2 regions of the Luteibacter mycovicinus genome follow, and region 2 is predicted to be linked to the other one. Evidence: predicted binding sites of a transcription regulator. Region 2 holds the regulator's gene; the other holds the start of a gene.

Region 1 (8,647 bases), 1.2 Mb from region 2:
CTCGGCCACGCCCAGGATGGCGACCTTGCGACCATGGTCGCGGTCCGAGGCGGCGCTCAGGAGTGGCATCTCACGCCGGCAAGGGGCGCACCACGAAGCCCAGAAGTTGATCAGCACGCGTCTGCCTCGCCATTCGGACAGGCGATGAGGCGTGCCGTCGATAGCGACGTAGGTGACGTCGGGCGCCACATCGCCCACCTCGGCCACCGTCATCCCGTCCGGGGGCGACGGATTGGCGCGGCGGTGCTCGACATACAGGCCGACCGTTGCCCCGGCGATCGCCAGGGCCACGATCCAGAAGGTCGGGCCGCGTGTCACGAGCCTGACGCGGTATCGAGCGCCTTCGCCACGCCGTCGTAAGTCAGGACGGTGGACAGCTTCCTGCCGTCGCCGCCACCCTTCGGATAGACGACGTACAACGGCACGCCTACCGAGTGGAACTGCTCCAGATACGCGGCGATGGGCGCATTGACGTCGGTCCAGTCACCCTTCATGTAGACGGTGCCCGTGCGCTTGAGCAGGTCCCTGAACGCGTCGGTGTCCAGCACGGCCTTTTCGTTGGCCTTGCAGGTGATGCACCAGTCGGCGGTCATGTCGACCAGTACCGGCGTGCCCGCGGCACGAAGTTCCGCGAGCTTGTCGGCCGAGTAAGGCACCGAGCCGTCGCTGGCCGTGGCGGTGGTCGTCGCTGCGGGAAGGCCATGCACCGTCCACAGCGCGGCCATGGCGCCGACAGCCAGCACGGCGGTGAAGACCCATGAGAGCGCGCTACGACGGCTGCGGCCGTACCACCACAACGCCATCGCCAGCAGTACGCCGCCTGCCAGCACCAGCGCCGTCGCGTCGGCACCACGCTGCTTGGTCAGTACCCACAACAGCCACACCGCGGTGAGGTACATCGGGAAGGCCAGTGCCTGCTTCAGCGTTTCCATCCAGCGGCCGGGGCGCGGCAGCAGGCGGGCGACGGCCGGCACGAAGCCGATGAGCAGGAAGGGCAGGGCGAGGCCCAGGCCGAGTGCCAGGAAGATCAGGAAGGCGATCGCCACGGGTGCCGCGAAGGCGAAGGCGATCGCCGAACCCATGAACGGCGCGGTGCACGGGCTGGCGACCACCACGGCCAGCACGCCCGTGAAGAAATCGCCCGAGGCGCCGGAGCGCGAGGCGAGGCCGCTGCCGATGTTGCCCAGCGAACCGCCGATCTCGAACACGCCCGACATCGACAGGCCCACGGCGAGCATGACGTAGACCAGCAGGCCGATGGCGACCGGCTGCTGGAACTGGGCGCCCCACTGGATCCCGTGGCCGGCGGCGCGGATGCCGACGATGATCACGCCGAGCGCGGCGAAGGCGACGAGCACGCCGGCGGTGTACCAGAGCGCGTGCTTGCGCGCGGCAGCGGGGCTTTCGCCACTCTCCAGCACCGTGATCGCCTTCAGCGACAGCACGGGCAGGACGCAGGGCATGAGGTTGAGCACCAGGCCGCCCAGCAGGGCGAGTCCGATCGCGGCGATGAAGCCGACCGGCGCATCGGAGGCGGCGGGCGTCAGGCCGGCTGGCGGCGGGGTGGGCGCCACCTCGGCCGGGGCGCTGGCCGGAGGCGCCTCGGTGGCGCCGCCGATCGTGGCCGCGTGGGTGGCGAGATCGACGCTGACCCGGCGGGTCATTACCGGGTAGCAGATGCCGTTCTCGAGGCAGCCCTGATAGGCCACGTCGACATCGACCTTGCCGCTCTTGCCCGCGCCGGTAAGCGGCACCGGCACTTCGACCTGGTCGAAATAGACGATGGTGTCGCCGAAGTGCTCATCGTGATGGGCGGTGCCACTCGGCCAGTCGGGCTCGCCCGCGCTGACGCCGGCAGGCGAGACCACCTTGATTTCGGTCTTGTCGCGGTAGAGGTAATAGTCCTTCGGCATCGTCCAGCGCAGCAGCAGGCTGTCGCCGCCCTTGACCAGCGCCTCGAAACGGAAGGCCTGATCGGCGGGCAGTGCCTGGGCTTCGGTACCCGGCAGCGAAGCCTGTGCGCCCAGCAGCGAAGCGCCGCCGGCAGCGGCTGGCGGCGCGCTGGCGGGTGCCGCGGCCGGGATGGTCGACGGGCCACCGATCGTGAGCGTCAGGTGCTCGGTGTTCGGCGGGTAGCAGATCTTCGGCTCGACCTCGTGGCAGCCCTGGTACTGGACGTCGAGCGCGAGCGTCTTCGTCGCGGCGTCGGCGAGCGTATAGGGCACGGTCGCCTCGATCTCGCCGTGGTAGATCTCCACGTCGCCGAGGTATTCGTCGTGCTTTTTGAGACCGTCCGGGAGGGTCGGCTGGCCCAGCGTGGCGCCGGCGTCCGCCGCCTTGATCCTGATCCGGCCGCGGTAGAGGTAATAGTCGGGCGCGATGGTCCAGTGCAGCCTGACCGAACCGGGCTGGCTCGCGTCGGAGGTGAGATGGAAGGCCTGGGTGACCGGCAGCAGGTCGTCTTCGGGATCCTGCGCGAAGGCCGGGGAAACGGCGAGCAACAGGCCGAGGGAGGCGACGAGGTTCCGCGCGAGGCGGGATAGCGGCGACATGGGGCTCTCCAGTAAGGCGTTGGTCATTATGACCGGGCAAACTCCAGCTGGCTTGCATCGGCGCCGGATGCTTTTTTGCACCGCGGCCCTTGAACGGTCCGCCGCCGCCGCCATCTGTCGACCATCCAGATAGTTCTTCCGATCCCGGGGCTGTTCTGGCTAAAATTCTGGCACTCACCCTGGGCAAGTGCTAACAGGGTGGCCTAAATTCCTTTCCCGTCAAACACATGTTTGGAGAAGTCATGAGCAAACTGCGCCCGCTGCACGATCGCGTCATCGTCAAGCGTCTCGAAGAAGAGCGCGTCTCGGCCGGTGGCATCGTCATCCCCGACAGCGCCACCGAGAAGCCCACCCGCGGCAAGGTCATCGCCGCCGGTACCGGCCTGCTGCTCGCCAGCGGCCAGCTCCGCCCCATGGGCGTGAAGGAAGGCGACGTGGTCCTGTTCGGCAAGTACGCCGGTCAGGAAATCAAGGTCGACGGCGAAGAGCTGGTCTTCCTGAAGGAAGACGACATCGTGGCGGTTCTGGAAGGCTGAGCCCCGGCTCGCCCCGTTCTCCCGACTCCCTCTACCTAACTATTCAAGGATTCAACGATCATGGCATCTAAAGAAGTCCGCTTCGGCGAAGACGTCCGCGCCCGCATGCTGAAGGGTGTCAACACCCTCGCCAACGCGGTGAAGGTCACCCTGGGCCCGAAGGGCCGCAACGTCGTGCTCGAGAAGAGCTTCGGCGTCCCGACCGTCACCAAGGACGGCGTCTCGGTCGCCAAGGAAATCGAGCTCGCCGACAAGTACGAGAACATCGGCGCGCAGATCGTGAAGGAAGCCGCCTCGAAGACCTCCGACGTGGCCGGTGACGGCACCACGACCGCGACCGTCCTCGCCCAGGCGTTCATCCAGGAAGGCCTCAAGGCCGTTGCCGCCGGCATCAACCCGATGGACCTCAAGCGCGGTATCGACCAGGCCGTCTCGGCCGCCGTCGGCGAGCTGAAGAAGCTGTCCAACCCGACCGCCGACGACAAGGCGATCGCCCAGGTCGGTACGATCTCGGCCAACTCCGATGCCAACATCGGCGACATCATCGCCACGGCGATGGGCAAGGTCGGCAAGGAAGGCGTGATCACGGTCGAAGAAGGTTCGGGCCTCGAGAACGAACTCGACGTCGTCGAAGGCATGCAGTTCGATCGCGGCTACCTGTCGCCGTACTTCATCAACAACCAGCAGTCGCAGCAGGTTGAGCTGGACGACCCGTTCATCCTCATCCACGACAAGAAGATCTCGAACGTCCGTGAGCTGCTCCCGGTGCTCGAGGCTGTCGCCAAGGCCGCCAAGCCGCTGCTGATCGTCGCCGAGGAAGTCGAGGGCGAAGCCCTGGCCACGCTCGTCGTCAACACGATCCGTGGCATCGTCAAGGTCGCCGCCGTCAAGGCGCCGGGCTTCGGCGATCGTCGCAAGGCCATCCTGGAAGACATCGCCCAGCTGACGGGCGGCACGGTCATCTCCGAGGAAGTGGGTCTGGCTCTGGACAAGGCCACCATCAACGATCTGGGTCGCGCCAAGCGCGTCGTGATCACGAAGGAAAACACCACGATCATCGACGGTGCCGGCGATGCCGAAGGCATCCAGTCGCGCATCAAGCAGATCAAGGCGCAGATCGAAGAGACCTCGTCGGACTACGACCGTGAGAAGCTGCAGGAGCGCGTCGCCAAGCTTGCCGGCGGTGTTGCCGTCATCAAGGTCGGCGCCGCGACGGAAGTCGAGATGAAGGAAAAGAAGGCCCGCGTCGAAGACGCCCTGCACGCCACGCGCGCAGCCGTCGAAGAAGGCGTGGTCCCGGGCGGCGGCGTCGCCCTGATCCGTGCACTCAAGGCGCTCGAAGGCCTCAAGGGCAAGAACACGGACCAGGATCTCGGCATCGCGATCACCCGTCGCACGCTCGAGGCTCCGCTGCGCGCCATCGTCACCAACGCCGGTGAAGAAGCGTCGGTCATCGTCAACCAGGTCAAGGCCGGTGAAGGTAACTTCGGTTACAACGCCGCCACCGGTGAGTTCGGTGACATGATCGCCTTCGGCATCCTGGACCCGACCAAGGTCACGCGTTCGGCCCTGCAGTTCGCGGCCTCGGTCGCCGGCTCGATCATCACGACCGAAGCGGCCGTGACCGAAGTGCCGAAGAAGGACGACGGCGCCGGCCACGGTGCCCCGGGTGGCATGGGCGGCATGGGTGGCATGGACTTCTAAGTCCTCGCCTTCCGGCTCGCTGTACGAAAGAGGCCCCGCTTGCGGGGCCTCTTTTTTTGCTTCGATGTGACTCAGCGCCGTTCGCGGTTCAGTACGCGATGGTCGCCGATGTCGGCGTCGTGCTCAGTCCGTAATTGCACTGCGGGTCGATGCCCGACGTATCGCTACCCTGCCACGGCGGTGACGCCACGCGCTGGTTGTTGCGGTCGTAGACCTCGATGTCATGGAAGGTGATCGGTCCTCCGGGATACTGCCCGCACGTCGCGACGCTGTACACCTCGAGCACACCACCGAAGACCCAGGTCAGATCCGCATACGGATTGGTCGTCAGCGAGCTGGTCTGGCCCGTGGTCGTGTTGCGCGAATCGATCTTCCACGTCGAACAGGCTTCGCCCGCGGCGCATGTGGAGTACGTATCGCCCACGACGTTGTCACCCGCGCTTGCCGGTATCGGATCGCTGTGGAACGTCGTGCCGTCGACACAGCAGTTCCAGCTCGCCAGCGTCCACGCCTTGTCGCCGTAACCGTTCCAGCCAAGCACGGGCTGAAGGATGGACTGCACGTTGGGCAACTGTTCCAGGCCGGGGAAGAAATAGATCACCTGGTCGCTCTGCGTCGTCGGCGCACTGGGCACCGTCCACGTGGCCACGATACGACCGATCGGAGTGCTGCTCGCATAGTTCGCCGACTGCACCCAGCCGCTCTGCGCCGGCGGCGGCGTCGCCGCGGACCGTAGCGTATGGCGGCCGTCCGCTTCGACGCGCTCGCCCTGTAACGTGAAATTGGCCTTGCCGCAGGTAGCGGCTTTCTCCGTCGTGCCCGAGGCACGTTTAATCAGACCGTTTTTCTGAAGCTGATCGCCTGCATGCACGGTGGCGACGCAGTCGGGTGAGAAATAACCATTGGGTGTGACGACGTAATCGTCCGGAACGCCCGCGGGCTTCGCGGTGGCCGGCATGGCGCCGACGCGGGTGAGTTGAAGCGCGGGCGCTGCCTGCGACGTATCCGCCGCGCTGGCGCTCAGCGTTACGGAGAACATGGCCGCGATGATGCCCGCGCGCGCCACAACCCTGCCGATTGAAGCGAACCTCTTCATGCGTACGACTCCTGCGTTGGAAGGATATCGTCCATGTGCCGACGACCGGATGATCGACGTGCGTCCCCCAGGCTCCTTTGCACTACGACGAGTGCAGAGCCACGCTAACAGTGCGGTGACAGGTATTTTGTGACGCAGGCGCTATTTGAATGACAAATAGCTACGTATGCCATTTTTGCGCACGAAACCTTTGACCGCGGCCTACTGTCCCGCACCGGACGCCGCGGCTTCTTCGGCTTCACCGGGCTGACGAGCGACCAGGTTCGGATCGGGCTGCGCGTATTTCGCCACCAGTGGATCGAGTTTCCGCTTCATGCGCAGCATCGCGACGTTGCGCATCGAGGTGTCGGTGAATTTCAGGCCGGCGTCTTCAGGCGCTTCCCTCGCATCGGGTGCGTGTGTCAGGGCCGCCAGTTGTCCACCGACGACCTGCGTCAGCGCAAAGTAGGCATCGTCATGCACGCCCGCCTGTTCCAGCAGTTTCCCCGGCAGCATCCACGATGCCAGATCGGTCTTTACCGGAGCGGGGCCGTCCTCGTGTGCGTCGATCAGGATGTACGGCACGGTCTGGGTCAGCATGTCGCTACCGTTGGTGAAGCCAGCCTTGGCGTACGTCTCGGTCAATGCGGGCAGGTGGTCGCCGTAAAACAGCAGGAGCGTCGGACGCTCGCGCTGCTTGAGGAGCTCGGCGAGGCGTCCGAGCTCGGCGTCCGCGTGACGCATGTGATAGATGTAATTGCGCAGCTGCAGCTTGGCATCATCGCTGATGCCATCCGGCACGGGAATGGCGTCGCGCTCCTTCGTGTCGATGTTCACCGATTTGTCGTAGGGCCCATGCGCCTCCATGCTGATGGCGAAGACGAACCGGGGCGGCCCGTCATTCTTCAGCTGGCTCATGATTTCGTCGGTCATGGCGCTGTCGGCCATGTATTCGCCGTCTTTGCGGAAGCCCTTCGGGAAATCGGGCTGCGAAACGAAGCGATCGAAACCCAGCGATCTGAAGGCGGCCGTGCGGTTCCAGAAGCCGGCGTCGTTGCCATGCACGGCGATGGTTTCGTAGCCGTGCGAGCGCAATACGCGGACCATGCCCGGCATGACACCGGCCTGCATCTGCAGATACGGGAATTGCATCGTCGGGAAGTAGCGCAGCGACAAGCCGGTCAGAACTTCGAATTCGGTGCGGATGGTTCCGCCGCCAAAGGTCGGTACGTGCAGCTGGCCCGTGCTGGCATGCTCGGCCAGGCGATGCAGGTTGGGCGCGAAGTCCTCCTGCTCGATGCCCCTGATGACGCTGGGGTCGAAGAAGGACTCGCTCTGCACGATCACGATATCAGGCGTTTGTCGGCCATTGGTGGCGGCCTCCGCCATGTGCTGGCGCAGGTCGCCGCCGGTCGCGGCGATGAATTGCTCGGCCTCGGCGGGATCCGCTTTCTCCTTCTTGCCTGCGTTTTGCAGGCGGAACTGCATGATCGTGGTCACGACGCCGTTGTAGCCCGCGTTGGACGCGGCCGACCACGGCTGCATGCCAAGCCGGTCCTTGTTGTACATCTTCGACCACGCGGGAACGCCCGCGAGTAGCGTGCCGATCAATGCGAAAAGGGTAAGCCCGGTGATCAGTCGACGCCCGTGCGTGCGGCGCGCGAACAGCGCCGGCTCGAACCGGGCGACGATCGCGATGAGGCCGATGGTGCCGAGGATCGCGAGATACGGCAGGGGGCTCGAGGGCAGGTAGCCGCCTAGCAGGTGCAGGCCACCATTCTTCAGCTGACCCACCATGCGGAAATCCGCAGGTAACAATGGCGAGCCGAGATTCTTCATCTTGATGGCGCTCACCGCGAGCACGGCGCCCTGCACCATGAACGCGACGCCGAACGACAGCCATGCCCGTCGGGTCAGCACCAGAAGCAGAAAGGCGAGCATGAGCCCCGGCAAGGCGTTGGCGAACAGGTGCCACGGGCGGTCGGCCCAGGCACTGCTGGCGACGCCGGGATTCCCATCGAGGAACCCGGTATAGAGAACGAACGCGACCGCGAGCAGGAGCGGCAAGGCGACCCGTCCGGCGATGTCACGCCAACGCGTTGAATTGACAGTCATAACGTCCTCTTGTCACGCCCCTGTCAGCGAGGGGGTAGGGACTGTAACGCAACGGACATGAACCGGTTGTCAGGCGGATGCGCCATGTCGCGACGAAAAAAGGTCATGATTCGTAAGAAAAATCTGAATCCTCTCACCCGGCCGCCACAGGCCTCGTCTCGGGCACAATGACCGCCTCATGAACGCTTCCACGCCAACACCGCGCGAAAGTCCCGAGCTCCGCGCGCTGATCGACCACCGTTACGCCGACGTGATGGCGGCGTGTCGCGCCGCACGCATCCCCCTGCACGATGACGCGGGCGTCGCCGAGCGTATCCGCCGCACGCTTCTCGCCTCGGACTTCGCTTTCGATGTCCTGCGACGTCAGCCCGAGTTGCTTGCGCCAGCGGGACTGGAGCGACTGCGCGGCAATGCCGATGCGAGCACGCGCGCCACCTCGCTCGATCTGCCCGCCGACGAAGATCGCTGTATGGCGATGCTGCGCCGTTTCCGGCACGCGGAGGCGCTGCGTATCGTGTTTCGCGACGTCAACGGGCTCGACGATGTCGATGACACTTTGTCGTCGACGAGCGCGCTGTATGAAACGCTGCTTTCGGCCGCCCTGCGCTGGTCGGAGCACTCGTTGCACGCGCGCTTCGGCCGCCCACGCGATGCGGCCGGTGTCG
Region 2 (8,647 bases):
GGGGCAAGTTCTCGCGGGTGTTCAAGAAGATCTTCGGAAAGCTGGACCGGAAGGTGGGTGCCGATCGCGACCGGAACGCCTCGCATCCGGACTGAGTTTGGCTGAATTCGTCGGCGGGCGGGCTCTCGCCAGAGCCGATCTTCCGTCCCTCACCGCACCCCGAACCACCAGCCGACGAACACGGCAAACACGCCGTACAGCGCGCCGATCGGCATCAGCCAGCGCGCTTCCACCGACCCATGCCGGAACATCGCCCACAACGCGATCACCGCCACCATCGTGACGCCGCCAGCCACGATCAGCGGCGTATCGAACAGCCACGGCGTAGCGAACAACGCCATCGAGCTCGGAATGGTCGCCTGAATCATCATGGCGCCGGAGATGTTGGCCAGCGCCAGCCGCTCCTTGCCCTGGCGCACCCAGATCAGTGCGTTCACCGTTTCGGGCAGTTCGGTCGCCACGGGGCTCAGCACCAGCGCGACGATGTGCGGCGACAGGTGGAAGAATTCACCGAAGGCTTCAAGCTGCCACACGAAGGTGCGCGACGCGATGGCGATGACGATCAACGCCAGGCTGGTTTGCAGCGCGATCCAGCCCATCGTCGGATCGGCGTCATTCGGGCGGAAGGTCAGAGGCTCGAGCTCTTCCTCCTCAGGCGCCGTGCTGTCGTCACGCATCTCGCGCCACACGTAGGCCACGTACGCGAGCAGGAAAAGCACGCCGAGCCAGGGCTTCCATGCGAACGCGACGAGACCCAGGCCGACTTTTACGACGAAGATCGCAAGGAACCACGACTGATCGCGCGCGAGACGCTGGTTATCGACACGCACCCGGAGGTCGGGGCGCTTCAGGCGCTTACGGCCCGCATACAGAGCGAATCCGACCACGGCGTACGCGATGGTCGCGAGTACCAGTGGTCCCCCGAGGGCCGCACCGACGCCGATATCCTTAGCCGCGGCATCCTTACCGAACATCACGGCGACGAACGTCACCGCGCTTTCGGGAAGCGCCGTACCGAAGGCCGCGAGGACCGTACCGGTAGCGGTGGCGCCGAGGTTGAGCTTGCGCCCGAACCATTCGACGCCGTTGACGAAGTATTCGCACGCGAAATAGATGGCCCCGGCCGAAACCAGGAAGAGAAAGCATGTCAGCAGCATGTTTTATCTAAGGCCGAGCGAGCGAGAAAATACCGATGGCTCAACGACACCGCTCGCCCGGCCTGGGTAAGCATGTCGCTGGCCAAAGGTCTCGCCGGGCCGGCAACGCACCGTGTGTGCGTCGCTGCCGTTCGCGCCATGGGGCACAAGGCCACCAAGTCTGTTGACGCGAACTCTCCTGGGTACGGAGATGGCTACTCCCCAATGACTTCGGGGCGGATGTTAACACGTGCTCTCAGATCAGGTGAGAGCGATTCTTACGCAGAGCATCAAACCTTTGCGGCGATCACGTCTTCGATCGTCCAGGTCCCCGGCGCACGCCCGGCGATCCACGCTGCGGACTCCAGCGCGCCGCGCGCAAAGATGGACCGATCCGTCGCGCGATGCCCCAGCTCGATACGCTCGCCCTGCCCCATCAGCAACGCCTGGTGCTCGCCGACGATATCGCCGCCACGTACGACGGCGAAGCCGATCGTCCCTGCCTTACGCGCGCCGGGACGGCCCTCTCTCGAATAGACGGCCAATTCATCCAGCGTCGCGCCACGCCCCGCGGCAGCGGCATGCCCCATTGCCAGCGCGGTACCCGACGGAGCGTCTTCCTTCCGGTTGTGATGGGCCTCGACGATATCGAGGTCCCAGCCAGGCAGTGCCGCGGCGGCTTCACGAAGCAGCCGCGTCAGAACGGCGACACCGAGACTGAAATTGGCGGCATGCAGCACAGCGATGCGTTCCGATGCTTTCGCGAGGCGCTCGGTCTGCTCAGGACCGAGGCCGGTACTGCCGGTCACCAGTGACGCACCACTCGTCTCACAGTAGTCCAGCGCGGAGGCGAGACCCTCCGGACCGCTGAAGTCGATGACGACGTCGATGTCGGAAGCGTCGGTCCAGTCGCTGAAGCGAAGCGCCGACACGTCGCCATAGGCTGCCTTGCCCAGACGCACGGAGTTCGACGAGACGATGGCGCGAACGAGTTCGAAGCGTTCGTCGTCGCGGACAAGACCGAGCAGCGCATGGCCCATCCGGCCGGAGGCGCCGCTGACGGCGAGACGGACGGGACGGGTCATGAAGTGACCCTGGACCAGAAGTCTTTCACCCCATCGATGAACGTCGTCGAGCGCGGCGTATGCTTCGCCGCCTCTTCGCCGACGAACGTCGCTTCGAGCTGGGTAAGCAACTCGCGCTGCTCCTTGGTCAGGCGAACCGGCGTCTCGACCACGACGGTGCACACCAGGTCACCCGTACGGCCGCCGCGAACGGACTTCACCCCCCGACCGCGCATGCGGAACTGATGTCCCGTCTGCGTCTCGGGCGGCACGTTGACGGCCACTTCGCCCTCGAGCGTCGGGACCATCAGTTCGGTACCGAGCGCGGCCTGAGCGAACCGAATCGGCACTTCGCAGTACAGATCGCTGCCATCGCGCTGGAAGATCGCGTGCTCGCGCACACGGACTTCCACGTAGAGATCACCCGACGGCGAACCGGCCGGACCGGCTTCGCCCTGCCCGGTCAGACGGATGCGGTCGCCGTTGTCGACACCGGCCGGAATCTGCACCGACAGCGTGCGTTCTTCTTCCAGACGGCCTTCGCCGTGGCATTTCTTGCAGGGCTTGTCGATCTTCTGGCCGGAGCCGTGACAGGTCGGGCAAGCCTGCTGAATCGAAAAGATGCCGTTCTGCATGCGCACGCGGCCATGGCCGGCGCAGGTGCTGCATTTGGAGACCTTGCCGTCTTCCGAACCGCTCCCGTTGCAGTGATGGCAGTTGACCTGGGTCGGAATCTCGATCTTCTTCTCGACGCCGAACACGGCTTCTTCGAGATCCAGATCCATCATGTAGCGCAGGTCGGCACCGCGACGCGCACGCTGGCGTCCGCCGCCACCGCCGAAGATGTCCCCAAAGATATCGCCAAAGATATCGCCGACGTCGCCAAAACCGGCGCCGCCGCCACGACCAAAGCCACCGCCTTCGAAGGCGGCATGGCCATGCTGATCGTACGCCGCGCGCTTCTGCGCATCGGACAGCACGTCGTAGGCCTCCTTGGCTTCCTTGAATTTCTCGATCGCAGTCGGATCGTCCGGATTGCGGTCGGGGTGGTACTTCATCGCCACGCGACGGAAGGTCGTCTTGAGGTCGCCCTCGGTCACGGTGCGCTCAACACCGAGAATTTCGTAGTAGTCGCGCTTGCTGCTCATTACACGCTTGCTTTCCCTGGACGGACGAACGCGCCGAGAGGTTTCCCTTCGACGCGATCATACCGGTTAACCGTTGTCACACCGCGGGCGCCGGGCCCGCGGTGTGCCGTTGCTCTACAGGACGAAATTACTTCTTCTCGTCCTTGACTTCGGTGAACTCGGCGTCCACCACGTCGTCCGGCTGAGCCGAGCCGCCGCCCGGTGCGGACTGCTGCGCGGTGTCCTGCGTGCCGCCACTGGACTGAGCCGCGGCGGACAGCGCCTGAGCGACCTGCTCCAGGTTGGTGATCTTCGCCTCGATGGCGTCCTTGTCTTCGCCGGTCAGCGCCTTCTCGAGTTCCGACACCGCGCCGTCGATGCTGGCGAGCTGCTCGGCCGGGATCTTGCCGCCGTGCTCCTTGAGCTGGCTGCGCGTGGCATGGACGAGCTGGTCACCCTTGTTACGCGTCTGCACCAAGTCGTGGAACTTACGGTCTTCTTCGCGATTGGCTTCCGCATCGGCGACCATGCGTGCGACTTCGTCATCCGACAGGCCCGAGCCGGCCTTGATCTCGATCTTCTGTTCCTTGCCCGTGTCCTTGTCCTTCGCGGACACGTGCAGGATGCCGTTGGCGTCGATGTCGAAGGTCACTTCGATCTGCGGCTGACCGCGCGGTGCCGAACGGATGCCGGAGAGGTCGAACTTGCCCAGCGACTTGTTCGCATTGGCACGCTCGCGCTCGCCCTGCAGCACGTGCACGGTCACGGCGGTCTGGTTGTCGTCGGCGGTCGAGAAGGTCTGCGAGGCCTTGGTCGGCACCGTGGTGTTCTTCTCGATGAGCTTGGTCATCACGCCGCCCATGGTCTCGATACCGAGCGACAGCGGGGTCACGTCGAGCAGCAGCACGTCCTTGACCGTACCGCCCAGCACGCCGCCCTGAATCGCGGCGCCGACGGCGACGGCTTCATCCGGGTTGACGTCCTTGCGCGCTTCCTTGCCGAAGAAGTCCTTGACGGCTTCCTGGACCTTGGGCATGCGGGTCTGACCACCGACGAGGATCACCTCGTTGATGTCGGAGATCTTCAGGCCGGCATCGTTCAGCGCCGTGCGGCACGGATCGATGGTGCCCTTGACCAGGTCTTCCACCAGCGACTCCAGCTTGGCGCGGGTCAGCTTGATGTTCAGATGCTTCGGACCCGTCGCATCGGCCGTGACGTACGGCAGGTTGACGTCGGTCTGGTGCGCGGACGAGAGCTCGATCTTGGCGCGCTCGGCGGCGTCCTTCAGACGCTGCAGGGCGAGCTGATCCTTGCGCAGGTCGATGCCCTGCTCCTTCTTGAACTCTTCCACGAGGTAATCGATGACGCGGTTGTCGAAATCTTCGCCGCCGAGGAAGGTGTTGCCGTTGGTCGAGAGCACTTCGAACTGCTTCTCGCCGTCGACGTTGGCGATTTCGATGATGGACACGTCGAACGTGCCGCCGCCGAGATCGTACACGGCGATCTTGCGGTCGGCCGTCGAGGTCTTGTCCAGACCGTAAGCCAGCGCTGCAGCGGTGGGCTCGTTGATGATGCGCTTGACCTCGAGGCCCGCGATCTTGCCGGCGTCCTTGGTCGCCTGGCGCTGGCTGTCGTTGAAGTAGGCCGGCACGGTGATGACGGCCTCGGTCACGGCCTCGCCAAGGAAATCCTCGGCGGTCTTCTTCATCTTCATGAGGACCTTCGCGGACACTTCCTGCGGGGCCATCTTCTTGCCATCGGCGGTCTGCACCCATGCGTCGCCGTTATCGTGCGCGACGATGCCGTATGGAACCAGCTTGAGGTCCTTCTGGACTTCGGCGTCGGTGAACTTGCGGCCGATGAGGCGCTTCACCGCGTAGAAGGTGTTCTTGGGGTTGGTGACGCTCTGACGCTTGGCCGGCGCACCCACCAGGACTTCGTTGTCCTTGGTGAAAGCGACGATGGACGGCGTGGTGCGATCGCCCTCAGCGTTTTCGATAACGCGCGCGGTCGAACCTTCCATCACTGCGACGCAGGAGTTGGTCGTACCGAGGTCGATGCCGATGATCTTGGCCATTGAAGTTGCTCCGTATTTCTAAGCGGCCCCCGCGGCCGCGACTGGTTTGGAAAATGGGGGTGTGCCCCATCGATTCAATATCTGGTGAGACTCCCCGCGGCGCGAAACCGACGCCGGACGGGGTTTGGTTCAGTTGTCGCGAACCACCGCCACGAGAGCCGGACGCAACAGGCGGTCGTTCAGCACGAACCCCTTCTGCACCACGGCCACCACGGTGTTCGGCGCGTGCTCGTTCGATTCGACCGAGCTGATCGCCTGGTGATGCTCCGGGTTGAACGGCTGGTGCAGCGGGTCGACGACCGACAGGCCGTTGGCCTGGGTCACCTTCTCCAGCTGCTTCAGCGACATTTCCAGCCCCTCGCGCAGCGTCTTCGCGTCGGCCGTCTGATTGGCCAGGCCCAGCGCGATGCCGTCGTACACCGGCAGCAGGTCGCCCAGCAGCTTCTCGTTGGCGAAACGGCGGGCCTGGTCGAGGTCACGCTGCATGCGGCGGCGCTGGTTCTCGATCTCCGCCTTCTCGCGCAGGACCGTCTCGCGGGCCTGGGCCAGCTCGACTTCCATCGCGGCAAGCTGGGCGTTCAGCGCGTCGAGCTCGGACTGTGCGCCGTTCTCGTCGACACCGCCGTCCTGCGCCTGATCCGGCGCATGGGGATCGTTGTTCTGCATGGTTACTCCAAATGTCAGCTTCACGGCCCTCCCTCGAGGAGGGCCGAACATTCGCGGGAAATACTAAACCCGCCTCCCGTGCCGGTTTATGAGGTCGCCGCGGCGCGATTCAAGGCGTCACTGAGCAGTCCGGCCGTGGCTTGTACCACGGGAATCACCCGCTCATATGCCATACGCGTCGGTCCAATAACTCCGATCGCGCCCAGCATCCGGCCGCTGGTGCCGTAGGTGGCGGTGACGATACTGCACCCGTCGAGGGCGGAAAAACCGGATTCCTCGCCGATGAACAGGCGCACGCCGGGCGCCTGGACGCACATTTCCATCAGCTGAAGCAGATCGCGCTTCTGCTGGAAGGCGTCGAAGAGGTCGCGCAGCCGCTCGATATCGGCCAGCTCCGAGTACCCCATGAGATTGGTCTGACCGCTCACCAGCACGTCGTCCGCATCCTCGACGGGGGTGAACGACGCGGTGGCCAGCTCCACCACGCTGGCCAGCTGGCGATTGAGCTCGCCCCCGGCCTCGCGCAGTTCGGTGGCGAGGTGCGCCCGGATGTCCGCTAGACGGAAGCCGGCGAACTGAGCGTTGAGATAGTTGGCCGCCTGCTCCAGCTCCGTGGCATCCAGCGGCCTGGCCAGCTGAACCACCCGGTTCTGCACCTGGTTGTCCGAGAACACCAGGATCACGAGGACCCGGGCGTCGGGCAGATTGACGAAGTCGATGTGGCGCAGCGGAAAATCGCCCTGGCGCGGCACCGTGACCACGCCGGCGAAGCGGGTCATCGCCGAAAGCAGGTTCGAGACATTGCCCAGCAGGTCGCGCGTGGTCGTCTGATGCGGAGGCAGCCCGCCCTGCAGGCGGGCCATGTCGTCGCGCGGCAACGGCTTCAGTTCGAGCAGGCTATCGACGAACAGACGAAGGCCGCGCGGCGTCGGAATACGCCCCGCCGAGGTGTGGGGCGATGCCACGAGGCCCGCTTCTTCCAGGTCCGCCATGATGTTGCGGATGGTCGCCGGACTCACTTCCAGGCCGGACGAACGCGCCAGCGTGCGTGAGCCCACCGGCTCACCGTCGGAAAGGTATTGCGATATGAGGGTCCGCAGCAGCCGGCGCGCTCGTGCATCGATGTCGTGACCGGAGAACGGATTCATGCGCCTGGCTGGTGTGGGAAAGGGGTTGGAAGCTCGCGCTATCAATAAGGTCTCGCCGCCTCGCTTGCAAGTCTCGGCTTATGCGACTCGCCTCCCGCTACAATCGGCGCGATTCCATCCGCCGCCTGGTTCTCATGCTCACGTCGCTCTACGTCCGCCAGTTCGCCGTCGTCGAAGAAGCCGAGATCGCCTTCGGTCCGGGCCTCACCGTGGTCAGCGGCGAGACCGGCGCGGGCAAGTCCCTACTGGTGGATGCCCTGATGCTGCTGGCGGGCGCCCGCGCGGACAGCGGCATGGTCCGGGCCGGCAGCGACCGCGCCGAGCTGGCCGCCGAATTCGACCTCACCGGCCTGCCCGAAGCCACCCAGTGGCTCCGCCAGGAAGAACTGGACGATGGCGAGACCTGCCAGCTGCGTCGGGTGATCCGCACGGAAGGCAGCTCGCGCGGCTGGATCAACGGCCGCCCGGCCAGCCTCGCCCAGATGTCGGCGCTGGCCTCGCTGATCGTCGAGATCCACGGCCAGCACGAGCACCAGGCCCTGCTTTCGCGCCAGCATCAGATGGCTTTGCTGGACGCCTACGCGGGTAACGAGGTCTTGCAGACGAGCGTCCGCGACACGGCCAAAGCCTGGCGCGACGCCGTGGCGCGCATCCGTACGCTGTCCGGCGGCGATGACCGCGAGCGCCAGATCGAGCTGCTCGCCCACGAACTGGAAGAACTCGACCGCTGGGCCCTCGCGCCCGCCGCGCTCGAAGACCTCGAAGCCCAGCATCGCCGGCTGGCCAACGCCGGCCGGCTGGCCGAGGGCGCCAATGGCGTCGTTGAAATCCTCGACGGCGAAAGCGAATTCGCTGTCGGCCGCGCCCTTTTGCGCGCCCATGCCGAGGTGTCGCGCCTGGCCGAGCTGGACGCCTCGCTCGTCCCGACCCTCGAGCTGCTCGACAGCGCCCAGATTCAGGTCGGCGAAGCCGTCGACGGCCTCAGCCGCTACGCGCAGGATGTCGAACTGGATCCCGAACGGCTCGCCGAGGTGGATACCCACCTCACCCACCTTCATGACCTCGCCCGCCGCTACCGCCTGCCCATCGAGGAACTGACGGCCAAGGCCGAGGAAGTCCGCGAGCGCCTTGCCGAACTGGAAGGCGCCGGCGATGCGCTCGACCGCCTGGGTCGCGAGCGCGATCGTCTGCGCAAGGCATGGGATGACGCCGCGTCGTCGCTGTCGAAAGCCCGCGCCGACGCCGCCGGTCGACTCGGCGGCACGGTGGCCGCGTTGATGGGCGAGCTCGGCATGGGCGGCGGCCGTCTCGAAGTGTCGCTCGAACCGGCCGAGGGCGACGACCCGGATCCGCAGGGCCGCGAGCGCTGCGAACTGCTGGTCAGCGCCAACCCCGGCCAGCCACCACGCCCGTTGCGCAAGGTGGCCTC

Evidence for each region. Region 2 encodes HrcA, which represses chaperone genes, less so after heat shock. Its sites were predicted from a motif close to TTNGCACTCNNNNNNNNNGAGTGCNAA; they were not measured.
Region 1: FA85_RS07540 (co-chaperone GroES) is a predicted target of HrcA. The motif match lies at 2,720-2,746, and genes of this name have one in related genera.

Annotation. Positions count from the first base shown of each region.
Region 1 covers NZ_JQNL01000001.1:1,666,448-1,675,094, reverse strand. Annotated here, with positions in the region: gene FA85_RS07550 (TlpA family protein disulfide reductase) at 1-318, opposite strand, end outside; gene FA85_RS07545 (protein-disulfide reductase DsbD family protein) at 315-2,552, opposite strand; gene FA85_RS07540 (co-chaperone GroES) at 2,795-3,088, shown strand; gene groL (chaperonin GroEL) at 3,149-4,792, shown strand; gene FA85_RS22370 (hypothetical protein) at 4,881-5,888, opposite strand; gene FA85_RS07525 (LTA synthase family protein) at 6,090-7,982, opposite strand; gene glnE (bifunctional [glutamate--ammonia ligase]-adenylyl-L-tyrosine phosphorylase/[glutamate--ammonia-ligase] adenylyltransferase) at 8,161-8,647, shown strand, end outside.
Region 2 covers NZ_JQNL01000001.1:458,877-467,523, forward strand. Annotated here, with positions in the region: gene FA85_RS02025 (2OG-Fe(II) oxygenase family protein) at 1-95, shown strand, start outside; gene FA85_RS02030 (sodium:calcium antiporter) at 150-1,157, opposite strand; yybP-ykoY riboswitch at 1,173-1,372, opposite strand; gene dapB (4-hydroxy-tetrahydrodipicolinate reductase) at 1,427-2,221, opposite strand; gene dnaJ (molecular chaperone DnaJ) at 2,218-3,348, opposite strand; gene dnaK (molecular chaperone DnaK) at 3,476-5,404, opposite strand; gene grpE (nucleotide exchange factor GrpE) at 5,534-6,070, opposite strand; gene hrcA (heat-inducible transcriptional repressor HrcA) at 6,157-7,218, opposite strand; gene recN (DNA repair protein RecN) at 7,353-8,647, shown strand, end outside.